DNA from 2 places in the Rhodomicrobium vannielii ATCC 17100 genome. Region 1 is predicted to be linked to the other one. Evidence: riboswitches for the same ligand, from Rfam matches in the RefSeq annotation. Region 1 holds a riboswitch; the other holds the start of a gene.

Region 1 (5,807 bases):
TCAGGCATCTCGGTCAGCTTTACGACCAACCCGGCCTCATCGGCCTTCAGAGGCGACTGCGGGAGAGGAGCGCTCGCTTCGCGCTCGCTCGTATCGTTTTCGTTCATCATGGTTCCTTGTTGTTGAGAGGAGTCACCGGCCGCTCTGGACAGGGAGTAAATTTTCACAAATCATCAATGCACTGGAACACCCGCTACGGGCGTTTGTTGCAGTCACGTCAACTGCGCCTGGACAATTATCCTTGGGGAACGCCATATGTCTGTTTCGCAATCCATTGCTCCGCATCTGCCTTCGCTCCGGCGGTTCGCGCGTGCGCTTTCCGGTTCGCAGGAGAGCGGAGATGCCTATGTTGTGGCCCTGCTGGAAGCGCTGGTCGACGACCCCACATTGTTCCCGACCGGACTGGAGCCGAAGATCGCGCTCTACCGCGTTTTCCTGAAGATCTGGAATTCCGTAGGCACCAACGACTTCCGGATCAGCAGCGAAACGTCCGAGGCGATCCATGGCCTGCAAACGCTCACGCCAAAGCCTCGTCAGGCCTTTCTACTTTTGTCGGTGGAAGGCTTCGACGCGGATGCGATCGCGAAAATTCTCGACATCGACACGGCTGAAGTCGCCGTGCTGATCGCGGCGGCGGATCATGAAATCGCGAGCCAGATCGACCCGGCCGACATCCTCATCATCGAGGACGAACCGCTGACCGCCGCGCATCTCGAAGAGATCGTGACGGGCATCGGTCACAACGTGACGGGCACAGCACGCACGCACGCCGCCGCGCTCAAGCTCGCGCGCGAAACGCAGCCGGATCTGATCCTCTCCGATATTCAGCTCGCGGATGGGAGTTCGGGGGTGGAAGCGGTGAACGAAATCCTCGGCTCACTCGAACTGCCGGTTATCTTCATAACGGGGCACCCGGAACTTCTGCTCACCGGCGCGAAGCCGGAGCCGACCTTCCTCATCGCGAAACCATTCAACGCCGAGACCGTCAAGGCCATCATCGGGCAGGCGCTGTTCTTCCAGGTGCGCTCGCGCGTGAAGGACGGCAACGGCGAACTTCCCCGGAAATCCTCGGAGTCGGCAGCCGACGCCCGCTGATAAACCGTTCCTTCAGCGGGACCGTTTACAGAACAACGTGACTCCTCAGGCTCGTGCACCCGCATAAATCTCGCGGGACCGCACGAGGGGAACCGGAGAACACCATGGAAGCCTTGCCAGCGCTGTTGATTCCCGGCCTCGGCTGCGACACGCGGCTCTATGGCAGCCAGCTTCCTGCGCTGTTCAGGCAGGGAGCGACCGTCACGGTTGCCAACCACACCCGTAGCGACTCCATCGCCGCCCTGGCCGACGATGTGCTCGCGGCAGCGCCGCCGCGCTTCGCACTCGCCGGGCTATCGATGGGCGGCTATATCGCTTTCGAGATCATGCGCCGTGCGCCGGATCGCGTGGCAAAGCTCGCGTTGCTCGACACAACGGCGCGCCCCGATACGCCGGAGCAGACGGCCCGCCGCAAGACCCAGATCGAGATGGCGCAAACCGGCAAGTTCGGCGATTTGCCGGGCCTGCTGTTTCCGGTTTTCGTGCATGCAAGCCGCCGCAATGACCAGGCTTTGCGCGCTGTCGTCGAAAGCATGATGTTTGAAGGTGGCGCGGATGTCTTTGTCCGGCAGCAGACCGCCATCATGGGTCGGCGCGACTCACGGCCCTATCTCGGCGCGATCCGCTGCCCGACGCTCATCGCTGTCGGTTATGGCGACGAGCTGACGCCGCCCGCACTCGCGAAGGAAATGGCCGATGCGATCCCCGGCGCGAAACTGGAGGTCGTGCCGGATTGCGGGCATCTGTCCACGCTGGAACAGCCGGACTTCATGGCGCGCACGCTGGCAGCGTGGCACAGCGCTTGAGGCGGGCGATTCGCGTCGGCGCGAAAGCGTGGCGCCCTACAGCACGTCGGCCTTGGCGCGCTCGCGTTGCAGCTTGTGGTATTTGCGGATAAGCAGCGTCCGCTTCAGCCGCGACAGGTGATCGATGAACAGCCGCCCTTCGAGGTGGTCGATCTCGTGCTGCACGAGCGTCGCCTCAAGATCCGAAAAGTCCCGCTCCTGCTGCTTGCCCTCGGCGTCGACATAGCGAACGCGCACAAGCGCGGGCCGCTCCACCTCGGCATACATCTGCGGAATGGACAGACACCCTTCCTCATGCACGCGCGGCGTGTCGCCGTGTGTTAGAATTTCGGGGTTGATGAGAACGACCGGGTTCTTGCCCTTCTCGTCGCCCTTCTGCGCATCCATCACGATGAGGCGGCGAAGAACGCCGATCTGCACCGCCGCGAGCCCGATGCCCGGCGCGGCGTACATGGTTTCAAGCATGTCGTTGGCGAGCGCGCGCACCTCGTCGTCGACTGTCTCGACGGTTTTCGATGTTTCGCGCAGGATCGCGTCGGGGATCGTGATGATGGATCGTATTGCCATGCTCAGCAGATAAGCGAGGCGCGCGGCGCGGTCAACGGCTTCGTTTGCGGCGGAAATCAGGATTTGTTCATCCGCTCAAGTCTTCGCAGGGTCCGCGCCGATTTTTGAAGGCAACGAGCGCGATTCAAACGGCCAGGGCGAGCAACGCGTCGAGGTCGAGGTTCTTTTCGACATGGTCCGCCAGCGCTTCGAGTGCCGCTTCGGTGCGCGCGTCGAAATCAAGGCCGGAAGCCGCCGCACCGACGCTTTGAAGCCAGTGCGCGCGGAACTCGTTCGAGCCGAAGAGGCCGTGAACGTATGCGCCCGCGATGAGGCCGTTCGCCGAGAGCGCACCCTCGGGTCGTGCGCCGCCGCGATCGTCTTCCAGCACGAGCCAGGGCTGATCGAGCCCCGCGCCGGTCGTTCGCCCCATGTGCATCTCATAACCCGTGACGCGGCAGCCCGACGCGCGGTCGGTCGTGTCGATGTCGATCAGCCGCTTTTCGCCGCCGATTTCCGTTTCGATGTCGAGCAGGCCGAGGCCCGCCGTCTCGCCAGCCGGTCCCTCCATGCCCTGCGGATCGCGCACCACGCGGCCGAGCATCTGAAAGCCCGCGCAAAGGCCGATCACGCGACCGCCGCGCCGCGCATGCGCGAGGATGTCGATGTCCCAGCCCTCGCGGCGCAGCACGTCGAGATCGGTGCGCGTCGCCTTGGAACCGGGGAGTATGACGACGTCGGTATCGGCGGGGATCGGGTTGCCCGGCTGAATCCACCGCAACGAAACGCCGGGTTCCGCCGCCAGCGGGTCGAGGTCGTCGAAATTCGCCACGCGTGACAGGCGCGGCACCGCGACGTTGACGCCGCGCCCTTCGCCCTCGGCGGGACGTTCCAGCGCCAGCGAATCCTCCGCCGGAAGCCGCTCCGCGCTGTCGAACCAGCGCAGCACGCCGAGAAACGGCCAGCCGGTCGCTTCCGTGATCGTCACCACGCCCGGCTCGAACAGCGAGAAATCGCCGCGGAACTTGTTGACGATGTAGCCTTTCACCCGCGCGCGGTCCGCCTCGGAAAGAAGCATGTGGCTACCGACAATCGCCGCCATCGTGCCGCCCCGGTCGATGTCCGAGAGGATGACAACCGGAAGGCCGCCCGCTTCGGCGAGGTGCATGTTGGTAATGTCGGAGTTGCGAAGATAGACCTCCGCACCGCTGCCCGCGCCTTCCACGATAACGAGGTCGGCTTCCGCGCGCAGCCGGTCGAGGCTGTCGATCACGGCGGGCATCATCCGCTGGCGCATGTGGTGATAAATGCGCGCGGGGCAGTTGCCGAGCACGCGTCCGCGCAGCACCACCTGCGAGCCGATATCCGTCTGCGGCTTCAGGAGCACCGGGTTCATGTGGATCGACGGCGCGGCCTTCGAGGCACGCGCTTGCATCGCCTGCGCGCGGCCGATTTCGCCATAGACGATCTCGCCACCGGGGCCGGGCGGCAGGTCGCTGTCTGCGGCGACGGCCGCGTTGTTCGACATGTTCTGCGCCTTGAACGGACGCACCACGAGACCCCGCCGCGCATAAGCCCGGCACAGCCCCGCGACGACCATGCTCTTGCCGACATCCGACGCGGTGCCCTGGATCATCAGCGAGCGCGCGCGGCGTGGCAGCCCGGCGGGCGCGGGGTTATAGGCGATGCGGGCGATGAGTTCGGCGGCCTGCGCGGGGATCGTGTCGGCGGTCATTCTTCCGTTTCGTTTTCTACCGGCGGCGCTTTCAGCCGGAATTCGCGCGTCTGATCGTGCCCGTCCCAGATCTCCGGCTTCTTCAGCCATTTCTGGATGAAGTTCCAGCTTCCGCGATGGCCGTTATGCGGCAGGGTGCAATCGGAGCAATCCTTTCGCCGCATGCCGTTCGCGTCGGTGTAGACCTTGTAAGGGCCGGGGCATTCGTAGGCGATTAGCGGGCAATAGCAAAAGAGGCAATTGAATTTGCCGCGAACGCCCTTGTGGCACGGCAGGAACGGACACGCCTCGTTGGTGAAGCCCTTGAAGCCTTCGTTTGTGGTGGTGTCTTTCGGTTCCATGCCGCGGCCTTTGCGAGTGTCATCGGAGGCGGCGGACGGCGATGACAGGCGAGCGACCGGCGACGAGGCGCGGCAGGCTAGCGCATGGCATGGCACCGTTTCGGCCCTCCGCCGATACGAAAATGCGTGTGCGCGATTTTGATAACGCGCGGCTCCGGCCGGTCTCCTGGCTTGCGGATATCGCCTCGACCGCCTTCCCGAACCGCACCGGCCCAGTGACTCTTGATCGAAGCATCCGCCTACAGTTGCGGGGGCAGCCGCGGCATGAGCGAAATTCGCCGACCGCGTTCCCGTTTCACCCGATTTTGCACGGGCACCGAAGCTCTCTTTAAAATAGGTCGAAGGCGCGCGCTGGCAAGCCCGACGAACGGCGCGGCTGCAATGCTCCACAGGCTTGCGCGGCGGCGCGGCGTGAGAGACAAAAACGCATGACCTATATCGGCCGCTTCGCACCGTCGCCCACGGGGCCCTTGCATTTCGGCTCGCTCGTTGCGGCGGTGGCGAGCTACTGCGATGCGCGCGCGGCGGGCGGTCGCTGGCTCGTGCGCATGGAAGATATCGACCCGCCGCGCGAGATGCCGGGAGCCGCGCGCCGCATCCTCGATCAGCTCGCCGCTTATGGTTTTGAGTGGGACGGCGAGGTGCTGTTCCAGTCGACGCGGCTCGATGCTTATGCCGAGGCGCTCGACGCGCTGCGGGCGAGCGGGCACATGTTCTGGTGCAATTGCTCACGCGCAGACCTAGCGCGCCTTGGAAGCGCGGTCTATCCCGGCACATGCCGCGCCTTCACCGCTCCGCGCGCGGATGCCGCCGTGCGGATCCGAGTGCCCCCCGGCACCGTGGAGTTCGCGGATCGCGTGTTCGGCTCACAGCGAGAGGATGTCGCCGAGACAGTGGGCGATTTCGTGGTGCGGCGCCGCGACGGGCTTTTCGCCTATCAGCTTGCCGTGGTCGTGGACGACGCCTTTCAGCGCGTGACCGATGTCGTGCGGGGTGCGGATCTCCTCGACAACACGGCGCGGCAGATCGTGCTACAACGGCTGCTCGGCCTGCCGACGCCGCGCTATATGCATCTGCCGCTCGCGCTTAACGCCGATGGCAGCAAGCTCTCCAAGCAAACGCACGCGCAGGAGTTGCCCACGCCCGCCGATAGCGGCCTCTTGTGGCAGGCGCTCGCCTTTCTCGGGCAGGACGTGCCGCCGGGCATGCCGCCAGTGCCATGCGCGGAGATCCTCGGCCATGGCGTCCGGCACTGGACCAGCGCCGCCGTGCCGCGCTCAAGCC
Region 2 (5,807 bases), 720 kb from region 1:
TGTCGATGTCGTAGCGCGCGGCTTCGGCGGCAGCAAGAAAAGCGCGGTAGGGCATCAGAAGGGCCGCCGCGAAATAGTTGGCAAGGCCGATACGCGCAAGCGCGTGCGTCGCGGGCGAGCCCAGCGCCGCTTCCCTCGCGAGCCGGTTCAGCGGCTCCCCCATCTCAAGGAACGCGAGTTGCGTCGCCATTTGAAAGGCGCGCTGGCCTTGATCGAGGCGCGCGGAGAGGCGAAGCACGCGCTCCTTCGGATTATAGTCGCGGTTGGCCTGCCGGCTCGGAGCCTCTCCCTCGGGCTTTCTCACGCCGATGCGGACGCCGTGCCGCTGCTCCAGATAGCGCGCAAGCCCCTCGACGACTTCGCCCTCGACCAGCTCAGCCTCGGCGAAAAGCTTTTCCGCAGCCTCATCCAGTTCGGCGAAGTAGTTGTGGTGGCGGTAGAAGAAGTCGCGCACCTGCTCGAACGGCATGGGCGCAACGGTTGCAAGACCGGCAGCACCCAGGCCCAATTCATGGGCCATCGCGTCCCCGCGTTCCGTCACGTGGCGCAACCTTCGGTGAAGCGCCACGATCGCGCGGCCCGCAGCAGGCATCGAGGCGGCGATCTCGCGGATCTCGGCGAGACTGACGGTTTCGCCGCTCGCCGGGTCCGAGAAGACCTCTTTCAGGTCGGCGATCATGCGCGCTTCGTCGCCGTCCGACAAAAGCTGCATGTCGGCACCGAAGGTCGCGTTGATGCGCAGCAGGACCGGCACGGTGAGCGGCCGCTGGTTCTTCTCAAGCTGGTTCAGATAGCTCGCCGACAGCCCGATCGCTTCAGCGAAGGCGATTTGCGTCAATCCGCGTTCTTCGCGCAGCCGCTTCAGCTTTACACCGACGAAGACCTTCTTCATTCAATCGTCCATTCGCAAAATTCGCAAAACGAGCGATACCCATTCGCAAAACCCTGCATTTTCAGCCCTTCGAAATAGTCTCGTCGGCGAATATTGTAACACCCACGGCTCGGCGACAAGGGGGTTCATGACGATGCGATTGGTTTACAAGGCGACGGCGGCGGAAGCACTGCCCGCGCACACGATGGAGCCGCCTCGCTGGCCGGATCGTCCCGCCGAGTTCGCACTCTCCGCGTGTCCCCTCGGCTGCGACGCGGACTGGTGCGAGCCTGACCCGCGCGAACGCAGCGCAAGCCTCGGCGATGCGCCGCGTCAAATCGACGGAGCGACGTGCACATCCCGATAGCACGGTGCCGTTCACATCGGGCGCCAGGCTTCCCCTCGCCTGACCCCAAACGCATGCCGTCGAGCCACGGGCAGGCGGCGCAAGGCCGTCGGCATGCGGCGACGCCGCGCTTGTTTCATGCAGCAAGCGCGGCGTCTGTGCATCCGAGCGAGCGAAACGGCTGGATTCGGTTGTTCGCGATGCCGAGTGCGGCCAGTTCGGCGGCGATGCGCGCGAGCGCCGCGTCGTCCAGCAGGGCGGGGTGAACCGTCGTCCGCGTCTCGAACGCCACGCCGCTCGCCACCAGCAGCCGCAAACTTTCCGCCGCGCGCTCGCCGCTGCCCGGAACGCCCGTGATGCTCTCATACTCAGCGAACGGCGCTTTCACGTCGAAGCCCACCCAGTCGACCAGCGGCAGGACGGCCGCGAGCCGCGCCGGATATGGCCCCGCGCTGTGGAGGCCGACGCGAAAGCCCATCGCGCGCACTTCGGCCATCGCCTCCGGCAGATGCGTCTGCAAGGTCGGCTCGCCGCCAGAAAACACCACCGCGTCAAGCAGTCCGCGTCGCGTTTCGAGGAAGGAGCGCACCTCGGCCCATGACGGCCCCGCGCCGCTGCCCGCCCGCATCAGCGATGCGTTGTGGCAGTAGCGGCAGGCCCACGGGCAGCCCTGACAGAACACGGTCGCCGCAAGCTGCCCCGGCCAGTCGACGGAGGAAAGGCGGGCGAACCCGCCAATCTCGATGAGCGTCATTGCGCGCTCTTGTCGGCGTCGGCGCGCTCGGCCTTGCATTCGCGGAAATACAGCCGCTCGTTGAATTCGCCGACCTTGCCCTGATTGAACGACGAGACGGGCCGGTGATAGCCCATCACGCGCGTCCAGACTTCGCAGGGCTGGCGCTCGTCGTCGGCCAGCGTCACGTCGTCGGCGGTGGGGGTCCAATGTGCGTTCATGTCTTTGCTCCCTCTGTTGATGTGTTACGCCGCCGCCTTGCGTGCGCCGAGCCGTGCCCGCTTCGCCGCAAGCCGCTCCTCGTCGCAGATCGGGCAGAACTTGTGCTCGCCCGCGATGTAGCCGTGCGTCGGGCAGATGGAGAACGTCGGCGTCACGGTGATGTAGGGGATGCGGAAGTTTTCGAGCGCGCGGCGCACGAGCTTCTTGCACGCCTCCGCCGAAGAAATGCGTTCACCCATGTAGAGATGAAGCACCGTACCGCCGGTATACTTCGCCTGTAGTGGCTCCTGCCGGGTCAGCGCATCGAACGGATCGTCGGTGAAGCCGACAGGCAACTGGCTGGAGTTGGTGTAATACGGCGTCTCGTCCGTGCCCGCCTGAAGGATGCCGTCGAAGCGCTTCCGGTCCTCACGCGCAAAGCGGTATGTCGTGCCCTCGGCGGGCGTCGCTTCGAGGTTATAGAGGTGGCCGGTTTCCTCCTGGAACGCCACCATCTTCGCGCGCACATGGTCGAGGAAGCGGAGCGCGAAGGCGTGGCCCCACGGCGTCGAGATGTCCTCCGCGTCGTCGGTGAAGTTGCGGATCATCTCGTTGAGGCCGTTCACGCCGAGCGTCGAGAAGTGATTGCGCAGCGTGCCGAGGTAGCGCTTCGTGTAGGGGAACAGCCCCGCATCCATGTGGCGCTGGATGACCTTGCGCTTGATTTCGAGGCTCGTGCGGCCGATGTCGAGCAGATCGTCGAGCCGCGCGAACAGCGCCGCTTCGTCGCCCTTGTGCAGGAAGCCGAGCCGCGCGCAGTTCATGGTCACGACGCCGACCGAGCCCGTCTGCTCCGCCGAGCCGAACAGCCCGTTGCCGCGCTTCAGAAGCTCCGTCAGGTCGAGCTGGAGGCGGCAGCACATGGACCGCACCATGTTCGGCTTCAGCTCCGAATTCACGAAGTTCTGGAAGTAGGGGAGGCCGTATTTCGCCGTCATCTCGAAGAGGCGTGTCGCGTTCTCGCTCTCCCACGGGAAATCAGGGGTGATATTGTAGGTCGGTATGGGGAAGGTGAAAACGCGGCCCTTCGCATCGCCCGCAATCATGACCTCCATATAGGCGCGGTTGATCATATCCATCTCGGCCTGAAGATCGCCGTAGGTGAAATCCATCTCGACGCCGCCGATGACCGGCACCTGATCGCGAAGATCTTCCGGGCAGGTCCAGTCGAAAGTCAGGTTCGTGAACGGTGTCTGCGTGCCCCAGCGCGACGGCACGTTGAGGTTATAGATCAGCTCCTGAATGCACTGGCGCACCTCATGATAGGGCAGTTGGTCCCTGCGGATGAACGCCGCCATGTAGGTATCGAACGAGGAAAACGCCTGCGCGCCCGCCCACTCGTTCTGAAGCGTGCCGAGGAAGTTCACGATCTGCCCGACAGCGCTCGACAGATGCTTCGGCGGCGCGGCCTCGACCTTGCCGGGCACGCCGTTCAGCCCTTCCTGCAAAAGCGTGCGCAGCGACCAGCCCGCGCAGTAGCCCGCCAACATGTCGAGGTCGTGAATGTGGATGTCGCCATCGCGGTGCGCGCGGCCGACTTCCGGCGGGTAGACGTGGCTGAGCCAGTAATTCGCGACCACCTTGCCGGAGACGTTCAGGATCAGGCCGCCCAGCGAATAACCCTGATTGGCGTTCGCGTTCACGCGCCAGTCCGCCCGCTCAAGGTATTCGTTCATCGAGCTTTCGACGTCGATGGCCGCGTGGCGGTCGGCGCGAAGGCGCGCGCGCTGCTCGCGGTAGACGATGTAGGCGCGCGCGGTCGCGAAGTGGTTCGCGGAGATGAGCACCTGCTCGACGATGTCCTGAATTTCCTCGATGTGGGGCGACCGGCTCGCGAAGCGATGCGCAATGACCTTCACGGCCTGAATGGCGAGGAGATGCGCCTCGGTGGCGTCGAAATCGCCGGTGGCGCGGCCCGCGCGCTCGACGGCGGAGCGGATCTTCGCCGCGTCGAACGGCGCAAGCGCGCCCGAGCGTTTCACGATGCTGAGCGGCAGGCGGGCGGCGGATACGACCGCCGTGGAGTCAGGACTGGAAGACAAGTAAACCCCCGTTGGATCATGGGGGCGGGAGCGACAGGCACGCGAACGCAACCGGCTCACCGGTTACGGCTCGGCCTGCGGACACCCCGCCCGAGGACGTTTAATTCGGCGTCGCGGCAGGTCTCCTGGCTCGCGGGTCAATGCTTCCGTCTGGCCTTCCCGGCGCTTTCGCACCAGTGACGCTATCGACGGCGGCTCGCCGCTTACAGTTGCGGGGGCAGCGCCGGAGTTGCACCGGCTTCCCTCTTGGCTCCCGAATCTTGCGCTATCGGGGCACCGTGACCCCCACATTTAGGGTGTGATTCGCTTTGTCGAGTCACGAGCGGAGCTACAAAATTCATTCAAACGTGTGAACAGCGGGGAATGGGCAACATTGCCGCTTGCGACCCCCGCCGTTTGCGAAAACCGCAAATTCGCAAAGCTCGCAGATTTGCGGCGAAGCCTTCGCAAACATCCACATTTTCAGCCCTTACGACACGTTCATCGTTGCGGATATTGTGAAGCCGAAACGAACCCCGGGCGCTCGAATGCAAACCCTTATCGATGAAGCCGCCACCGAGGCGACGACCACCTTTGTGGAGATGGTCTTCCCCGAGCAGGCGAACCACTACGGCACGCTGTTCGGCGGCAATGCGCTGAACCTTATGGGCAAGGCGGCCTTCGTCGCTGCCACAAGGCGCGCGCGCCGCGCCGTGGTGATGGCCACATCCGACAAGGTGGAATTCCACGTGCCCGTGAAGGTCGGCGAACTCGTCGAGCTCTCCGCCCGCGTCGTGCGTGTCGGCCGCGCATCCATGACCGTCAACGTCGACATGGTCGCCGAGAAGCTGCTTTCGGGCGAGCGCCGCCTCGCCGTGCGTGGCTCGTTCGAGATGGTCGCTGTCGACGAAGCCGGGCGCCCCACGGCGTTCCGCCCCTGATTTCCAGATCCAACTTCCAGCCGCCGCCAAGAGAGGAACCTGCCCCGTGAAGTCGCATACCGTCCGCACATACAAATCCGCCGAGCCTCTGCCCCGCGCCGAACAGCTCGCGTGGAAAATCGCCGAAGTCGCCGCCGACCAGGTTGCGGTTGAGCCAACCGTGGTCGAGATGATCGGCAACCGCATCATCGATAACGCCGCCGTCGCTGCCGCTTCGCTCGCGCGCCGCCCGGTGGCCAATGCCCGCAATCAGGCGCTCGCCCATCCCTTCAAGCCCGGCGCCGGCGTGTTCGGCATCGCCTCACATCGCCGCTTTTCGCCGGAATGGGCCGCATGGGCCAACGGTGTCGCCGTGCGGGAACTCGATTTCCACGACACGTTCCTTGCCGCCGACTATTCGCATCCGGGCGACAACATCCCGCCGATCCTCGCTGTCGCGCAGCATTGCGGGCTTTCGGGCGAAGCGCTCGTGCGCGGCCTCGCGGCGGGCTACGAAATTCAGGTCAATCTCGTGAAGGGCATCTGCTTGCACGAGCACAAGATCGACCATATCGCCCATCTCGGGCCGTCGGCTGCGGCGGGCATCGGCGCGGCGCTTGGTCTTCCGACCGAGACGATCTGGCAGGCCGTCCAA

The links. A riboswitch is a leader RNA that binds a small molecule or an ion and turns the genes downstream of it on or off. The one in region 1 is predicted to bind cobalamin.
Region 2: another riboswitch for cobalamin. It lies ahead of RVAN_RS09225 (ribonucleoside triphosphate reductase); the one in region 1 lies ahead of RVAN_RS12610 (cysteine-rich small domain-containing protein).

What each region holds. Positions count from the first base shown of each region.
Region 1 is NC_014664.1:2,728,264-2,734,070, reverse strand. It holds gene RVAN_RS12635 (hypothetical protein) at 1-110, opposite strand, end outside; gene RVAN_RS12630 (response regulator) at 256-1,095, shown strand; gene RVAN_RS12625 (alpha/beta fold hydrolase) at 1,200-1,901, shown strand; gene def (peptide deformylase) at 1,938-2,468, opposite strand; gene RVAN_RS12615 (cobyric acid synthase) at 2,593-4,182, opposite strand; gene RVAN_RS12610 (cysteine-rich small domain-containing protein) at 4,179-4,523, opposite strand; cobalamin riboswitch at 4,663-4,859, opposite strand; gene gluQRS (tRNA glutamyl-Q(34) synthetase GluQRS) at 4,952-5,807, shown strand, end outside.
Region 2 is NC_014664.1:2,006,459-2,012,265, reverse strand. It holds gene RVAN_RS09245 (short-chain fatty acyl-CoA regulator family protein) at 1-892, opposite strand, end outside; gene RVAN_RS09240 (hypothetical protein) at 1,020-1,238, shown strand; gene RVAN_RS09235 (anaerobic ribonucleoside-triphosphate reductase activating protein) at 1,354-1,971, opposite strand; gene nrdD (anaerobic ribonucleoside-triphosphate reductase) at 1,968-2,171, opposite strand; gene RVAN_RS09225 (ribonucleoside triphosphate reductase) at 2,196-4,253, opposite strand; cobalamin riboswitch at 4,352-4,549, opposite strand; gene RVAN_RS09220 (acyl-CoA thioesterase) at 4,781-5,173, shown strand; gene RVAN_RS09215 (MmgE/PrpD family protein) at 5,220-5,807, shown strand, end outside.